Regions from separate parts of the Streptomyces fagopyri genome, predicted to be linked through region 3. Evidence: riboswitches for the same ligand, from Rfam matches in the RefSeq annotation. Region 3 holds a riboswitch; each other region holds the start of a gene.
The links. A riboswitch is a leader RNA that binds a small molecule or an ion and turns the genes downstream of it on or off. The one in region 3 is predicted to bind S-adenosylmethionine.
Positions count from the first base shown of each region.

Region 1: linked by a shared signal. The riboswitch ahead of GFH48_RS28785 (aminotransferase class V-fold PLP-dependent enzyme) and the one ahead of GFH48_RS39860 (putative leader peptide) in region 3 are both predicted to bind S-adenosylmethionine.
Region 2: linked by a shared signal. The riboswitch ahead of thrC (threonine synthase) and the one ahead of GFH48_RS39860 (putative leader peptide) in region 3 are both predicted to bind S-adenosylmethionine.
Region 4: linked by a shared signal. The riboswitch ahead of GFH48_RS40095 (putative leader peptide) and the one ahead of GFH48_RS39860 (putative leader peptide) in region 3 are both predicted to bind S-adenosylmethionine.

Region 1 covers NZ_CP045643.1:6,669,747-6,673,950, forward strand. The annotation lists gene qcrB (cytochrome bc1 complex cytochrome b subunit) at 1-766, shown strand, start outside; gene trpD (anthranilate phosphoribosyltransferase) at 908-1,972, shown strand; SAM riboswitch class IV at 2,215-2,331, shown strand; gene GFH48_RS28785 (aminotransferase class V-fold PLP-dependent enzyme) at 2,522-3,883, shown strand; gene GFH48_RS28790 (Lrp/AsnC family transcriptional regulator) at 4,084-4,204, opposite strand, start outside.
Region 2 covers NZ_CP045643.1:5,148,923-5,153,126, reverse strand. The annotation lists gene GFH48_RS22245 (cold-shock protein) at 110-316, opposite strand; gene GFH48_RS22240 (MoaD/ThiS family protein) at 771-1,046, opposite strand; gene thrC (threonine synthase) at 1,174-2,493, opposite strand; SAM riboswitch class I at 2,511-2,667, opposite strand; gene GFH48_RS22230 (glucosyl-3-phosphoglycerate synthase) at 2,835-3,779, shown strand; gene GFH48_RS22225 (alpha,alpha-trehalose-phosphate synthase (UDP-forming)) at 3,906-4,204, shown strand, end outside.
Region 3 covers NZ_CP045643.1:290,397-294,600, forward strand. The annotation lists gene GFH48_RS01325 (amino acid ABC transporter ATP-binding protein) at 1-16, opposite strand, end outside; gene GFH48_RS01330 (amino acid ABC transporter permease) at 13-993, opposite strand; SAM riboswitch class IV at 1,311-1,419, opposite strand; partial or broken gene GFH48_RS01335 (DUF1684 domain-containing protein) at 1,598-1,754, shown strand; SAM riboswitch class IV at 1,843-1,957, shown strand; gene GFH48_RS39860 (putative leader peptide) at 1,992-2,108, shown strand; gene GFH48_RS01340 (ABC transporter substrate-binding protein) at 2,328-3,947, shown strand; gene GFH48_RS01345 (ABC transporter permease) at 3,951-4,204, shown strand, end outside.
Region 4 covers NZ_CP045643.1:2,066,910-2,071,113, forward strand. The annotation lists partial or broken gene GFH48_RS08835 (RNA polymerase sigma factor) at 1-1,026, shown strand, start outside; partial or broken gene GFH48_RS08840 (F420-dependent methylene-tetrahydromethanopterin reductase) at 1,019-1,288, opposite strand; SAM riboswitch class IV at 1,649-1,795, shown strand; gene GFH48_RS40095 (putative leader peptide) at 1,832-1,906, shown strand; gene GFH48_RS08845 (glutathione S-transferase C-terminal domain-containing protein) at 2,172-2,951, shown strand; gene GFH48_RS08850 (YceI family protein) at 3,063-3,578, opposite strand; gene GFH48_RS08855 (MarR family winged helix-turn-helix transcriptional regulator) at 3,708-4,204, shown strand, end outside.

The DNA of each region.
Region 1 (4,204 bases), 6.4 Mb from region 3:
GATCTGGTCGCTCGGCCCGTACCGTCCCGACATGGTGTCCACGGGCGCCCAGCCGGACTGGTACATGGGCTTCTCCGAGGGCCTGATCCGTGTCATGCCGGGCTGGGAGATCAACTTCTGGGGTCACACGCTCGTCCTGGGTGTGTTCATCCCGCTGGTGATCTTCCCGCTGGTCCTGGTCGCGATCGCGGTCTACCCGTTCATCGAGTCCTGGGTCACCGGCGACAAGCGCGAGCACCACATCCTGGACCGCCCGCGCAACGTCCCGACCCGTACCGCCTTCGGCGCGGCCTGGATCAGCTGGTACTTCGTCCTGCTGGTCGGTGGCGGCAACGACATCTGGGCCACGCACTTCCACCTGTCGATCAACTCGATCACCTGGTTCGTCCGGATCGCGTTCTTCGTCGTGCCGGTGCTCGTCTTCATCGCCACCAAGCGGATCTGCCTCGGCCTCCAGCGCCGCGACAAGGAGAAGGTGCTGCACGGCCGCGAGTCGGGCATCATCAAGCGCCTGCCGCACGGTGAGTTCATCGAGGTGCACGAGCCGCTCGGCCAGGAGGCCCTGCACACGCTCACCGCGCACGAGCAGTACCAGCCCGCCCAGATCGGCCCGGTGGTCGACGAGAACGGTGTGGAGCGCAAGGTGAACGGCGCGCAGCGACTGCGGGCCAAGCTCAGCAAGGGCTTCTACGGGGAGAACAGCCAGATCCCCAAGCCCACGGTCGAGGAGTACGAGGAGATCACGAGCGGCCACGGTCACCACTGATCCTTTGGCCGGTTCTCACCGGTCCCACTGATCGCCACGGCAGGAGCCCCCGTCCATTGCCCGGACGGGGGCTCTTTGCCGTGCCCGGGGCTGGATAGGGTGGACCCTGCTTGTACCTGTCCACGAACCCAGGAGCGGCATATGAGTGCTGTGACCCCCGCTGGAGGCGACATCGCGGCGGGCCGTTCCTGGCCCGCCGTACTGAACGGCCTGCTCGACGGCCGGGACCAGAGCGCGGACGACACGGCCTGGGCGATGGACCGGATCATGAGCGGCGAGGCGACGGACGCGCAGATCGCCGGCTTCGTGGTGGCGCTGCGGGCCAAGGGCGAGACGGTCGAGGAGATCACCGGCCTGGTCCGCACGATGTACGAGCACGCCAAGGTGATCGAGGTCCCGGGCGAGACCGTCGACATCGTCGGCACCGGCGGTGACGGCGCGAAGACGGTGAACATCTCCACGATGTCGTCGATCGTGGTGGCCGGGACCGGCGCGAAGGTCGTCAAGCACGGAAACCGGGCCGCGTCCTCGGCATCCGGTGCCTCGGACGTGCTGGGAAAGCTCGGCGTCAACCTGGAGCTGACGCCGAAGCGGGTGGCCGAGGTCGCCGAGGAGGCCGGGATCACCTTCTGCTTCGCCGTGAAGTTCCACCCGGCGCTGCGTCATGTCGCCGCGGCGCGCGGGCAGTTGGGGATCCGGACGGTCTTCAACTTCCTCGGCCCGCTGACCAACCCCGCGCGGGTGAGGGCGCAGGCGGTGGGTGTCGCGGACGCCCGGATGGCGCCGATCATGGCAGGCGTCTTCGCCGAGCGCGGCAACTCCTCGCTGGTCTTCCGCGGTGACGACGGGCTGGACGAGCTGACCACCACGGCGACGTCGAGGGTCTGGGTCGTGCGGGACGGCAAGGTGACCGAGGAGCGGTTCGATCCGCGGGACGTCGGGCTCGACCTCGTGCCCGTGGAGGCCCTGCGGGGTGCCGACGCCTCCTACAACGCGGAGGTCGCCCGCCGTGTCCTGGACGGTGAGACGGGGCCGGTACGGGACGCCGTGGTGCTGAACGCGGCGGCCGCGCTGGTGGCGCTGTCCCCGACGGACGCGTCCCTGGTGGACCAGCTCCGGGTCGCGATGGTGAAGACGGCCGGGGCCATCGACTCCGGGGCGGCGCGCGGTGTCCTGGACCGCTGGGTGACGGCCACCAACGCGTAGCCCGCCCACGGCATCCGCCCGAAGGACTCGTCCTCGAACGCCGGACGGGCTGGAGATCGCCGGCGCGGGCTCGCACCATCGACCCGTCCGGCGATCGGGGACACGGCCCGTGAGGCCGATGCGGGGGTCCGGGGGCGGCAGCCCCCGAGTACGGACGGGCCGGGTAGCCGCGGCTGGGGCGCGTACCGGTATGTGGACGCTGGGGTTGCGTCGGCAAGATCGTGTGGCAGGATGCGGTATCAGGTCATGAGCGACAGCCATCAGGCCCCGGCCGGCTGTCCGGCAACCCTCCGTCCGTGGCGGGGTGCCCCGGGTGAAGACCAGGCCGTAGGCAGCGAGGTCTGCGGCAAGCGCGGACCCCTCGAGAATCCCAGGGGTCCTGGTCGTTCGAGGGAGCCCTCTGTGAGCAAGCGAATGCGCTAGGGCGTAGAGCCCCGCCTCCGCACACCCCTTCTTGTTCTCACCCTCACCTGCGCCGAGCCGCCCGCGCGTACCTCCGTACGCCCCCGCTCGCGCGGTGCTTTCGCCTGCCTCTCACAGGAGTGCGCCATGTCTGTCTCCACCGTTGCCGCCGACCGGTCCGTATGTGCCCCGCTGCCCGTTCTGGGCCGTGATGTGAGCGTCCCGCTCGTCACCGGCGGGGAGGTCACGTACGCCGCCCTCGACTACGCCGCCAGCGCCCCGGCCCTCCAGCGCGTCTGGGACGACGTCGCCGCGTACGCCCCGTACTACGGCAGCGTGCACCGCGGGGCGGGCTACCTCTCGCAGCTGTCCACCGACCTCTTCGAGAACGCCCGCGTGACCGTCGCGGAGTTCCTGGACTGCCGCGAGGACGACCAGGTCGTCTTCACCCGGTCGACGACCGACTCGCTCAACCTGCTCGCCGCCGCCCTTCCGGCCGAATGCCAGGTCTTCGTGTTCGAGACCGAGCACCACGCCTCGCTGCTGCCGTGGCAGGACGCGCGGGTCACGTACCTCGACGCGCCCCGCGGCCCGGGGGAGGCCGTCGCGATCCTGGAGCGCGCCCTCGCCGGCCGTGATCCCCGGGGACCGGCCCTCGTCTGCGTCACCGGCGCCTCGAACGTCACCGGTGAGCTGTGGCCGGTGCGCGAGCTCGCCGCCGCCGCGCACGCCCACGACGCCCGGATCGTCCTGGACGCCGCCCAGCTCGCCCCGCACCGGCCGGTGTCCGTCCGTGACCTCGACGTCGACTGGGTCGCCTTCTCCGGGCACAAGCTGTACGCGCCCTTCGGTTCCGGAGTCCTCGCCGGCCGCTCCGACTGGCTGCGCGAGGCCGAGCCGTACCTCGCCGGCGGCGGCGCCAGCCGCAAGGTCGCCCGGCGCGCGGACGGCGGCGTCGATGTCGAGTGGCACGAGAGCGCGGCCCGGCACGAGGCGGGGTCCCCCAACGTCATCGGCGCCTACTCCATCGCCGCCGCCTGCAAGGCGCTCACCGAGGAGGGCTTCGACCGGATCGTCTACCGTGAGCGGCACCTGATCCGCACGGTCCGGGAGGGGCTCGCCGAGGTGCCCGCCGTGCGCGTGCTGTCCCTGTTCGGCGACGACGCGCCCCGGGTCGGCGTCATCTCGTTCGTCGTCGAGGGGTGGAACAGCTCGCACTTCGCGGCCGCGCTCTCCGCCGAGTACGGCATCGGGGTGCGCGACGGTCTCTTCTGCGCGCACCCGCTTCTGCGCACGCTCCTCGGCAGCGACCCGCAGACCCAGGGCGAGTGCGGGGCCCCCGAGGCCGCGCCCGGCGAGAAGTCCCTCAACGCGATCCGCGTCAGCTTCGGAGCCGGCACCCCGGACGAGCACGTGGAGCGCTTCGTGCGCGCCGTGAAGGAGCTCGTACGCGACGGTGCGCAGTGGCGCTACCGGACCGAGGGCGGTCGCTGCGTGCCCGCGGTCTGACACCGGCGGCCGCGGAGGGCGCGTCACGGCGCGGATGAGGCGGGGCAGGGTGGAGTGGGGGACCGGGTGAGTGGCGTGGCCGGTCACGTGGCCCGCCGCGCCCGTCAGCCTGCGCCCCTCGCTGGGCGCCCGGGGGCGGCCCCCGGATGGTGACTCCCGGGCCGTGGCCCCGAGCGGTGGCCCTCAGGCCGCGCGGTGGGTCAGGAGTCCAGGCCGATCGCGAACGCGGCTTCGAGGTCGTGCTGCGAGTACGTGCGGAACGCGACGTGGGTGTCGGTGCCCTCGACCCCCGGGATCTTGCTGATGCTGCCCGGGATGACG
Region 2 (4,204 bases), 4.9 Mb from region 3:
CGGAGGGCTCACGGGCGGGCCCCCGACCGGCCCACGGGCATACCGAAGGGCTCGCACCCCAGAGGGATACGAGCCCTTCGTCACGTCGAACAGTCAGTCGGCGCGTGCTTCAGCCGGTCGCGAGCCGGACCATGTCCGCCTGCGGCCCCTTCTGGCCCTGCGAGATCTCGAAATCGACCCGCTGACCCTCTTCCAGGGTGCGGTAGCCGTCCATCTGAATCGCGCTGTAGTGGACGAAAACATCCGCACCACCGTCGACCGCGATGAAGCCGTACCCCTTCTCCGCGTTGAACCACTTGACGGTGCCCTGAGCCATGCCTAACTCCCCTATTACTGGCCCTTGCACAGGACCGCACTTCGCGGGCCCGGGTCAGACCTCCACCCCCCAACGGATTGGGGGTGTGCGCCGGAACGCGTCGACCGCGGCTGAATGTATCTGTCCAACTGCCGTCTGCAACAGGTCAATCGGACGAGAATTCTGGGCACGGCCGATCGGGAATATAGGGAGAATTCGCGAATATTTAGGGCAACTCGGGCCCTATAAAGGCCGCATAAGGCTCAAAAACGCCGGGCATTTTGGCTACTTCTTGCCGCAGGCCGGACGTGAACTCATATGCACCCGGCATGGAAAACGAAGCCGGTTCCCCAACTGTACCGTGCTCAACCATACAGAATTGCCCCCTCCGCTTCTCTCGCGGAGGGGGCAATTCGATGAACTCTCGGTGATTGGCATTACCCACGGTAATGATCTCACCGTGGGTAACCGCCCGTCAGCCTCCGGCGACGGCCGGGATGATCGACACGCCGGCGCCGTCCGGCGTCGCCGTCTCCAGGCCCTGCTCGAAGCGGACGTCGTCGTCGTTGACGTACACGTTGACGAACCGGCGCAGCTTGCCCTCGTCGTCCAGCACGCGCGCGGCGATGCCCGTGTGGTTCTTCTCCAGGTCGGAGATCACCTCGCCGAGGTTCCCTCCCTCGGCGGTCACCTCGGACCGGCCGCCGGTGTAGGTGCGCAGGATGGTGGGGATGCGGACGTTGACGCTCATGCGATGACCTCCCGGTCGGATTCTGGGGTACGGCTGGGGAGCGCCCCGGCAGGGGCACGGCGCGCGAAGCAGCGCGCCCGGCTTCCCACGGGCCCGTGGCCGGAGAACGACCTCCCCGGCCGGGCGGCTACGCGAGGCCGGCCTCGCGGAAGGAGTCCAGGCTGGGGCGGATGGTCGCGGTCAGTCCCGTACCGGCCACCGCGTCCAGCGTCTTGAGGCCGTCACCGGTGTTCAGCACGACCGTGGTGAGCGTCGGGTCGAGCAGTCCGTTCTCGATCAGCTTCTTGGCCACGCCCACCGTCACCCCACCGGCGGTCTCGGCGAAGATCCCCTCGGTGCGCGCCAGCAGCCTGATCGCGTCGACCACCTGCTCGTCGTTCACGTCCTCCACCGCCCCGCCCGTCCGCCGCGCGATGTCCAGCACGTACGGGCCGTCCGCGGGGTTGCCGATGGCGAGCGACTTGGCGATGGTGTTCGGCTTCTGCGGCCGTACGACGTCGTGACCGGCCTTGTAGGCGACGGACACCGGCGAACAGCCCTCGGCCTGCGCACCGAAGATCTTGTAGGGCTTGTCCTCGACGAGACCGAGCTTGATCAGCTCCTGGAGCCCCTTGTCGACCTTGGTCAGCTGGGAGCCCGAGGCGATCGGCACGACGAGCTGGTCGGGCAGCCGCCAGCCGAGCTGCTCGCAGATCTCGTACGCGAGGGTCTTGGACCCCTCCGCGTAGTACGGCCGCAGGTTGACGTTGACGAAGCCCCAGCCCTCACCGGCCGGGTCGCCGATCAGCTCGGAGCAGAAGCGGTTCACGTCGTCGTAGTTGCCCTCGATGCCGATGAGCTCGCCGCCGTAGACCGCGGCCATGACGACCTTGCCCTGCTCCAGGTCGTGCGGGATGAACACGCAGGAGCGGAAGCCGGCGCGGGCGGCGGCGGCACCCACCGCGCCGGCGAGGTTGCCGGTCGAGGAGCAGGAGAGGGTGGTGAAGCCGAAGGCACGGGCCGCCTCGATGGCCTGGGCGACGACGCGATCCTTGAAGGAGTGCGTCGGGTTGCCCGAGTCGTCCTTGACGAAGAGCCGGCCGGGGTCGACACCCAGCTCGCGGGCGAGGTTGTCCGCCTGGACGAGCCTGGTCCAGCCCGGGTTGATGTTCGGCTTGCCGGCGACGTCGGCCGGGACGGGGAGCAGCGGCGCGTAACGCCAGATGTTCGCGGGGCCCGCCTCGATGCGCGCCCGCAGTTCCTCGGTTTCGTAGGCCGAGAAGTCGTAGGCGATCTCCAGCGGTCCGAAACACTCCTCGCAGGCGAAGACCGGGCCGAGCGGCACCCGGTGGCCGCACTCGCGGCAGGTGAGCGCGGCGGCGGGACCCAGATCGACGGATCGCGCGGAATCGGCCGGGTTCGCGGAGGTCACGGTGTCCGGAGTGCTTGCAACAGTCTGCGCAGCCATGGAGGCGAGGCCCTTTCTCCTCATCTTCCTCACGACGCACTTCGCCGTGAGACGGATTTGGCACCTTCCCGAGCCGGGAGCCCCGCGACGCGATCAGCGATGATCGGTACGAGACCGGCTGGAGGGTTGCCGGGGCTTCATCGGGCCGTATCCCTCTGCCCCTCTGGATGAGCGGTATTCGGTTGTTGGTCTTCAATTCGGGATGATCTACGACATGCGATGGTCATCCGCGTTGTTCAAGACTGTAACCGAAGGCCAGGACAGTTGAGATAGTCGTCCGAACCGCGAGATGGATCACACCGGGGGACACCGGGTGATCAGACAGTGAGGAGCCGCAGACTGTGCTGAAGGAAGTCGAGCGCTGGCTGAGCACACGCTCCTGGTCCGTGGCCGATCGTCCGCTGCACGGAATCATGTCCGCCAAACGCGCCTCGGGCTCCACGGTGAGCGTCGTGCTGCCCGCGCTGAACGAGGAGGAGACGGTCGGCGAGATCGTCGCCGTCATCCGCGACGACCTGATGCGTCAGGTGCCCCTCGTCGACGAGATCGTCGTCGTCGACTCGGGTTCGACCGACCGCACGTCGGAGGTCGCCGCCGCGGCGGGCGCGCGCGTCGTGCACCGGGACGAGATCCTGCCCCGCATCCCGGCCGTGCCCGGCAAGGGCGAGGTCCTGTGGCGGTCGCTCCTCGTGACGAGCGGGGACATCGTCTGTTTCATCGACGCGGACCTGAGGGAGTTCTCGTCGGACTTCGTCTCCGGGATCGTGGGTCCGCTGCTCACCGAGCCGGACGTGGACCTCGTCAAGGGGATGTACGACCGTCCGCTGGCCGGCGCCGCGGGCCAGGGCGGTCGCGTCACGGAACTCATGGCCCGCCCGCTGCTGAACATGCACTGGCCCCAGCTGGCCGGCTTCGTCCAGCCGCTCGGCGGTGAGTACGCGGCCCGCCGCTCGCTGCTGGAACAGCTGCCCTTCCCCGTCGGCTACGGCGTCGAACTGGGCATGCTCGTCGACGCCCTGCACCTGGTGGGCCTCGACGCGCTCGCCCAGGTCGACGTCGGCGAGCGCAAGCACCGTCACCAGGACGGGCAGGCGCTGGGCCGGATGTCCGCCGCGATCTACCGCACGGCGCAGCTCCGGCTGGCCCGCGGGCATCTCATCCGGCCGTCCCTCACCCAGTTCGAGCGGGGCGAGGACGGTTTCGAGCCGCGTACGTACTCGGTGGACACGGAGGAACGCCCCCCGATGGCCGAAATCTCCGAGTACGTGAAGCGCAGGGCCGCGTGAGCCCGGCCCCTGGTGAGGGGCCGGCGGGCGGCGCGACCGGCCCCGCCGTCCCGCGGTCCGTGTCCTTCGTCGCATACGGCCGACGGGAACGTTTGAGCGTTTCGGTGCCGGGCTAGGTTTCGAGGCATGGCTTCGACGGCTTCATCGCACGGCACCCACCGGATCCTCGTCGCGTCCAACCGCGGTCCGATCTCCTACGAGGTGCTGGAGGACGGCTCGCTCCAGGCCCGGCGCGGCGGGGGCGGGCTGGTCTCGGGCCTCTCCGCGATCGGGCCGGACGCGGGGGCCCTGTGGGTGTGCTCGGCGCTCGGCGAAGGCGACCGCGAGGCGGTCCGGCGCGGAGTGGGCGAGGACGGCGTGCGGATGCTGGACATCGACGCCGCGGTGCACGCGGACGCGTACAACGGCATCGCGAACTCGGTGCT
Region 3 (4,204 bases):
GCGTCTCGGCGGTCATACGGCGGCCTCCCGGCGGATGCGGTCCCGCAGGTCGGATAGGCCGGTGCGGAACGTCTGCAGAGGCGTCGGCGGCAGGCCGCGGGTGGCACCGCGGGCGTAGTGCCGCTCGACGTAGAACTGGATGACGGAGACGACGCTGGTCAGGATCAGGTACCAGGCGGTGACAACCAGCAGCAGCGGCACGATGTCGCCGGGATAGGTGGCGCCCATCGTCTGCGCGGAGCCGAACAGGTCGAGCAGGGACACGTAGAAGACCAGCGAGGTGCCCTTGATCAGGCCGATGAGCTGGTTGACGTAGTTCGGGACGATCGAGCGCAGCGCCTGCGGGAAGACGATTCTCCGGAACTGGTAGCTCTTGGGCAGCCCGAGTGCCGCGGCCGCTTCGTGCTGGCCCTGGTCGACGGAGAGGATGCCGCCGCGGACCACCTCGGCCGCGTAGGCGGCCTCGTTGAGGCTGAGGCCGATGACGGCCACGACCATGTCGGTGCCGAGTCTCGACTCGTCGAAGGAGAAGAAGGCCGGCCCGAAGGGAATGCCGACGCTCAACGTCTTGTACAGGGCGCTGAAGTTGTAGAGGAAGATCAGCACCACGATGAGCGGGACGGAGCGCAGCGCCCAGACGTACGTCCAGCTGACCGCGCGCAGCACCGGGTTCTTCGAGAGGCGGCCCAATGCGAGCACGATCCCGCCGGCAAGACCCAACACCGCACTGTAGGCGGCGACTTCGAGGGTGATCGCCAGGCCGTCGAGGATGGTGGGGCGTAGAAACCAATAGTTCCAGCGGTCCCACTGGTAGAAGGGATTGGTGACCAGTCCGTGCACGAACTGGGCGACCAGGACGAGTACGACCGCGGTCGCGATCCAGCGTCCGGGGCGCCGCAGCGGCAGAACTCGCTGAGCGGTGAGGGGCTTTGACGGTTCATCGGCGGTGGACGTCTCGGGAAGCGTGACGGTAGCGCCAGGGGGTTCACTCACGGTGGGCTCCGGCTGGATCGGACGACACCCCGGATGGCACGGCGGCATGCGCCGGCGAGGCACCGGGGGCGGGGAGGACGACGGAAAACACCGCGGCGGCAGTGTTCGTCAGGAAGTACGGGGGCTGCGGAGAAGTGTCAGCCCCGACAGAGGGCGCGACCCGGGGCGGTACACAGCGCGCTGTTCACGCGGAGCAGATCGACGGCACGATCGGCGACCAGCAGATTCACGTACGGCGGTACGCAACCCTGGGAGCGGCGTGCGGCCGTCCTGGGAACTGCGTACATGACCTCACCGTCACCGTTCCGCCCCTGAGGGCCTCGCGCTTACCGAAACTTCATCGGCCGGGTCGTCACCTGGGGCACCCCACCGCGGTGGGAGGGTTGCCGGTCAGCAAGCCAGGGCTTGTCGCTGACGCTCATGACCGTTCTGGCCAGTAGTTAAGGCAACGGCCCGGACATTTGTCAACGCCGGTCCAGCAGGTGGAAAGGCCAGCGGGCAGTGTAGGCCGTCCGGTCCAGGATGCGAATGGCCGCTCCGCCGGCCGCCAGGACCTGGCAGCAGCCCGGTGGTGGTAGTCGATAGCATCGCGAGGTCGAGGTGGGCGGCCGACGGAAGGGCTGTCCTGGACTTCAACGCGCTGCGAACCTGCCTGCGCCTACACGGACATGGCCACCTGTCCGCTGCCCCCGGCCGTGGACCGGCTGCCGGTGGCGATCGAGGCCGGCCAGAGAATCCCCCTTGGGCGGAGCGGTTCCTGAGACGGACCCGGTGCCGGCCCGACCGGCCTTGCGGGGCCTCGCTCTGTGGCATTGACGTACGACAACAGCCCTCCGTACGATCCCCAACGGCATTGAGTGTCAGCGTCAAGCCCTGGCTTGCTGACCGGCAACCCTCCCGCGCGGTGGGGTGCTCCAGGTGAAAGCCCGGCGTGGATCATCGGCGATCCACGCAAGCGCGTGGCCCCATGAGCGGGGTCGGAGATGGGGAGGGGCAGCATGCGGCACAGCGGTGACCTGACAGCCTCCTTCGCCGTCGTCTCGGTGTTCTCCCGGTTCTCGCGTCGGCGCCACATCGATCTGAAGCGCTCGACCAGCTGTCTCTGTCAGGTCTGAGGAGCCTTCTTCCGGTCGGCTGACATCCGTCGGCGGCCTCGGCTCTCGTCCCTCCTCCCCCTGCCACCGATGTCGGTATCGGGGGCATCCACCTGACCGTCCCCCTCCGCGCAGCGCTCCCCCGTCGCCGGCGTCGCGCCGACCGGGGTCGAACGCCCATGTACGGCCGTGCCCAACTGGACACCCCGTGCCTGGTGACACGAGTTGGAGAAGCCTTCTGTGACCGCACTTCCGGATTTCAGAACCCCCCGATGGGCCACGCTGAGCGCCCTCCTCACCACCAGTGTCCTGCTGACCGCCTGCGGATCCAGCGGCGAAGGCTCCGATTCCGGCAGCGGCCGGGCAAAGTCCGGCGGCACCCTGACCTTCGCGGTGGGTTCGGACGCCGGCTGCGTCGACCCGCAGCAGGTCGCCAGCAACGAGACCATCTACTCGGTCCGCCAGATCGTGGACTCACTGACCGACCAGGACCCCGAGACCGGCAAGATCGTGCCGTGGCTGGCGAAGAGCTGGGACGTCAGCTCCGACGCCACGACGTTCACCTTCCATCTGCGCTCGGGCGTCACCTTCAGCGACCGCTCGAAGCTGACCGCGCAGGTGGTCAAGGACAACTTCGACGCGGTGCCGAAGCTCGGCGTCCTGGGAGCACTGGCCGAGGGTTACCTGAGCGGCGTCAAGAGCACCACCGTGATCGACCCGCTCACCGTCAAGGTGGCCTTCAAGCAACCCAACGCCCAATTTCTGCAGGCCACTTCCACGCACTCGCTGGGCATCGAGTCGTCGGCGAGCGTGAAGAAGACCCCGCAGCAGAGGTGCAGCGACGGAGTCGTCGGATCCGGACCGTTCGTGCTGAAGCAGTACGTGCAGAACCAATCGATCACCCTCGCCAGGCGCACCGGATACGCCTGGGGTTCCTCTTTGTGGAGCAAGAAGGGCGAGGCCTACCTCGACAAGCTGGTCTTCAAGGTCGTGCCGGAGGCGGGCGTACGGGCCGGCAGCCTCCAGTCCGGCCAGGTGGACGCCATCAGCAGTGTCGGCAAGGCCAACGAGGCAGGGCTCAGGGGCAGTCAGGTCGCTCTCCAGCGCCGGGCCAACCCGGGCGTGGTATTCGGCCTGGCCTTCAACAACTCCCGTCCAGCTCTCAAGGACGCCAGAGTGCGGCAGGCGATCCGGTACGCCATTGACCGGAAGCAGATCGCCGACACCGTTTTCCCGACCGGCACCCGGGCCGCGACCAGTGTGCTCGCGCACACGACGCCCGACTACACCAGCCTCGCCTCGAACCTCACCTTCGACGCGGCCAGGGCGAAGTCGCTGCTCGACCAGGCCGGTTGGAAGTCAGGCAGCGACGGTATCCGCACCAAGGGCAGCAGGAAACTCGGCCTGACCATCAACTGGATCCCCAATGCGGCCACCAACCAGCCCGCGCTGGAACTGATCCAGCAGCAGCTCAAGTCCGTCGGCATCGACGTCGTCCTCAAGCAGCTCCAGGTCACCCAGCTGGCCCCGACACTTCAGTCGGGCGACTACGACGCGGCCTGGAGCAACGTCACCCGGGCCGACCCGGACATCCTCCGCAGCTCCTTCTCCACTCAACTGGCCAACTTCTACCGCGTACCGGCCGGTGACCTGGACGCCGCACTGTCCGCACAAGCCGCGACCACGGACACCGCCAAGCGCAAACAGCTGGTGGCCCAGGCCCAGGAGTCGATCGTGCAGAACGCCTACTACGCGCCGGTGGTGGAACTGCAGACCCAGCTGGGCGTGTCGAAGAAGGTGCACGACCTGGACTTCGACGCCTCCAGCCGGATCCAGCTGCACGACACCTGGATCGGCTAGACCGTGCGCCGGTATGTGATCAAGCGGCTCGCGCAAGCGGTTGGGGTGCTGTGGGCGGCCTACACGGTGTCTTTCCTGGTGCTCGACTACCTGCCGGGCGATCCGGTGACGGCGATGGCCAGTGCCGGGATGGACTCGGGGCAGGTCGACCCGGAACAGATCGCCGTACTGCGGCACGAGTACGGCTTCGACAAGCCGGTGCTGGTGCAGTACGCGGAGTATCTCAGCCGGGCGGTGCGTGGGGACTTCGGCGACTC
Region 4 (4,204 bases), 1.8 Mb from region 3:
TTGAGGGCCATGGAGACGGACTCCCAGGCGTGGGACGAGGAGCCGCCCCGGCCCGTGGCGCACACGGAGGAGGACGACGACGCCCCCGGTCCCCGGCTCACCTCCTCCGGTGCCTCGGTCGATCAGGTACGTGACTACCTCAAGCAGATCGCCCGGGTCCCCCTGCTCGGCGCCGCGCAGGAGGTGGACCTGGCGAAGCGCATCGAGGCGGGCCTGTTCGCCGAGCGCAGGCTCCTGGAGGAGCCGGGCATCGACCCGGGGTTCCGGCGGGAGCTGGAGATCCTGGCCGCTGACGGGCACCGGGCGAAGTCCCATCTCGTGGAGGCGAACCTGCGTCTGGTCGTCTCCATCGCCAAGCGTTACAGCAGGCGCGGGATGCTCTTCCTGGACCTGGTGCAGGAGGGCAACACGGGTCTCATCCGCGCGGTGGAGAAGTTCGACTACGCCAGGGGGTTCAAGTTCTCGACCTACGCGACCTGGTGGATCCGGCAGGCGATCTCACGTGCTCTGGCGGACCAGAGCCGGACCATCCGCATTCCGGTCCACATGGTCGAGGTCATCAACAGGATGGCCAAGGTCCGCAGGGAGTTCATCCAGGACACGGGGGCCGATCCGACCCAGGAGGAACTCGCGAGGAAGCTGGACGTGCCCGTGGAGAAGATCACCGAGATCGAGAACTACACCAAGGAGCCGGTCTCCCTCCACACCCCCCTCGGCGAGGAGGGCGGTACCGAACTGGGTGACGTACTGGAGGACAGCGAGACCATCTCGCCGGCGGACATGGTCACCTTCCTGCTCCTCAAGGACGCCATCCAGGCCGTCCTGGCGAACATGACCGCGCGTGAGGCCGGAATCATCTCGCTGCGCTACGGCCTCATGGACGGCCAGTCCCGCACGCTGGAGGAGATAGGGCAGGTGTACGGGGTGACACGCGAGCGCATCCGCCAGATCGAGTCCAAGACGATGTCCAAGCTGCGTCACCCCTCACGCTCCGAGGCCCTCCGGGACTACCTCGACGTCAGCTGATCACCGGCGGACCCGGCCGTCCCCGGGTGCCCGCGGTGTCGGGGTGGGCGAGGCCCAGGTGGTCGTGGAGGGTGGTGCCCTCGTACTCCGTACGGAACACACCGCGCTCCTGGAGCAGCGGGACCACGGTGTCGGCGAAGGCGTCGAGGCCGCCGGGGGTGATGTGCGGGACGAGGATGAAGCCGTCGGAGGCGTCGGCCTGCACGAAGTCGTTGATCGTCTCGGCGGCGGTGGCCGGGGAGCCGGCGAACGCCTGCCGGTCGGGACGCGGGAACCAGTACTGGAACCTGTCCCACTCGAAGAACGGGTGGGTCGCCAGGCCGTGGACGATCTGGGCGACCAGGGCCAGCACGATCGCCGAGACGATCCAGCGGCCCGGCCGGCCTCGGCTCGGCCACGGGAGCGGGAGGCGGTCTTCCCCTGGCCCGCGTGCATCGCGGTCACCGTCACCGTTCCGGCCCATGGGGCCTCGTGCTCACCGGAGTTGCTCCGGTCCGATCCGGCGTGGGTCAGGCACGGCCAGGAACGGGTGTCGACGCTCGGAAGCCCGGACGACCACGTGGTGAGACCGCGCGGGTGCCTTCTTGACGAGCCCACGGAGCGGACCGAGACTGACGGGGACGGTCACGATTGTCAGCGCCCTTCGCCCGGTTCCCTCCGTGCGTCGCGGTTGATCGGCCCCGGCCCGCTGACAGGCAACCCTTCCACCGCGACGGGGTGCCCCGGGTGACGACCGGGTCCCGCCGGAGCGGTGGGGCAAGCGTGGTCTCGCCTCTCGCGAGCCCCGGACACGGGAGCGACAGGAATGACCGGAAAGGGCACGAGCGGTCTCACCAGGCGCCTGCACATCGATCTGCAGCGGGTCTCCAGCGCCTGCTAGGCGGGTGGGGAGAGTCCCGTCGGCCGCCCGGAGGGCGGGCCTCGCGGAGTCCGGTGCGTGCTCTCGGCGTGCCGGACGGAAGTCCGTGTACCGGACGTGACCGGGGTTCCGCCCGGTGCGGGGAGAGGGCGCACCAGGAGTCGTGAGGCATCCGCGGCTTTCGTGACACGCCCTGGTCCGCGGTCCGGACGGTACGTCAGCGCAGTCACCCCGTCCCGCCGCTGCCGCCCCGGGTGGCAGGGCTTCGTCGTCCCCCTGGAGAGTCATGCCCGAGACAGCCTCGCTCAGTCCGGCCGCCCCCGCCTCCACCCGCCGCGCCCCGGCCTCACCCGCCACGGGGGCGGTCGCCGCCGCGTCCCCCCGGGCCGCCGCACCCTCGCGTGGACACCGCATCCGCAGCCGCATCGGTGTCGGTCCGGCCGGCGGCTTCTATCCCGCGCCGCACCGCTATCAGCTGTACCTCTCCGAGGGCTGTCCGCGCTCGCTGCGCGTCTCGATCACCCTCGGGCTGCTGGGACTGCGTGACTCGGTCACCACCACGCTGCTGACGGGGCCCTCCGGGACACCGGACGCCCGCGTCGCGCTGCGGGCGGCGTACGAGGCCACCTGGCACCACTACGACGGTCCGCTCACCGCGCCGGCACTGTGCGACCGCTGGAGCGGACGCATCGTCAGCAACCACACCCCCGACATCCTGCGCGACCTCGGTGAACTTCCGGGCTGCCGCGACGCCGCCGGGCTCCCCCGGCTGCATCCGCCGTCCCTCGCCGCGGACATCGACACGTTCCGCGCCTTCCTGGACCGCGGCCTCACCCCGGACGCCCCGCCGACGGCACGGTCGGCCGCGCTCGGTTCGCTGGATCAGCGGCTCGCCGCGCGGACACATGTGCTGGGTGGCGAGTTGACGGCCGCGGACGTCGACCTGTGGGTGGCCCTCACGCGCCTCGGCGCGGAGGACGCGCTCTCCCCGTACGGCCGTCTGCGGGACTACGTCCGCCGACTGGGCGCCCATCCGGTCTTCCGTGAGGCGACGCAACTGGTCTGACGGCTCGTCAGACTCTCTCGCCGGACGCCGTCGTCCGCCTGCCCGGCAGAACGCGGACCCGGGACGGCCACTGCCCGCCGCCGCACGGACGGCGGGCGGTGATCCGCCGGCTCAGCCCTTGACGCGGGTGAAGACGAGGGTGCTGACGACAGTGGTCAGGCCGCGGAGCATGCCCATCTGGTTCCAGCCCATGTCGAACTGGTCGCGGTCCACGGTGAACTCCGCGACGAGGGTGACGTCTTCGGCACTCGCCGCGGTGACACGGGCGACGACGGGCTGCGGCCTGGTGACGCCGCGCACGGTCAACTGCCCGGTCACCGCGACGGTGTCGTCCTGGGCGACCACCGCGTCGTCCACCGCGAAGGTGATCGTGGGGTGCCGTTCCGCGTCGAAGAGGTCGGCCGAGCGCAGGTGCTTGTCCCGCTTGCCGTTCTTGGTGTCGAGGGACGCCACGTCCAGGGTGACGGTGCCGTGGGCGGTCCCGTCGGACCGCACCTCGCCCTCCCCGGCGACAGCGGCGAAGACGCCCTTCACCGTCACCAGTCCCCACATCGTCTTGTGCCGGATGACGACGCTGGTGCGGGCGGGGTCGAGCTGCCACAGGCCGGTTTCGACGGCGACGGTCATGAGAGTTCTCCAGACGGTTAACGATGAGAGGTGGCGCACGGGCCGTGGGACAACCAGGAGTCATCCAAATTTGGACGATCACAGGCTAGCCCGTTCTTCAAATTTGGACAACCGGTAGACTGTGACACCATGGCCGACTTCCTCGCCCCCGCTGACCTGCCCGAACACGAGCAGGCGGCCGACGACGGCCTGCTGCCGAGCGAACTGCGGTCCTGGATGCGGCTGTTGGCGGCGGCCGGGGCGATCGAGCAGCAGTTGCGCGCTCACGTCAAGGACGCCCTCGGTGTCTCGCACGACGAGTTCCTGGTGCTGTGCCTGCTGGCCGACCAGCCCGGCTCCAGCCTGCGCATGACACAGATCGCCGAACTGCTGGGCCGCCCCAAGACACGGCTGACCTATCAGGTGGCCTGTCTGCAGCACGCGGGCCTGATCACGCGGCGCTCGGCGTGCGGGGACAAACGGGGTATCGAGGTGGCGCTCACGGACAAGGCGCGCACGCTGCTGAGCGAGTCCTCGCGCCCGCTGGCCGACGCCGTCTCGCAGGCCATCGCCCGAACGGCCTGCGCGCAGCGGTACGAGCAGCTGCACGACTTGCTGCCGCCCCCAGAGGCCCCCCATGACGGTTC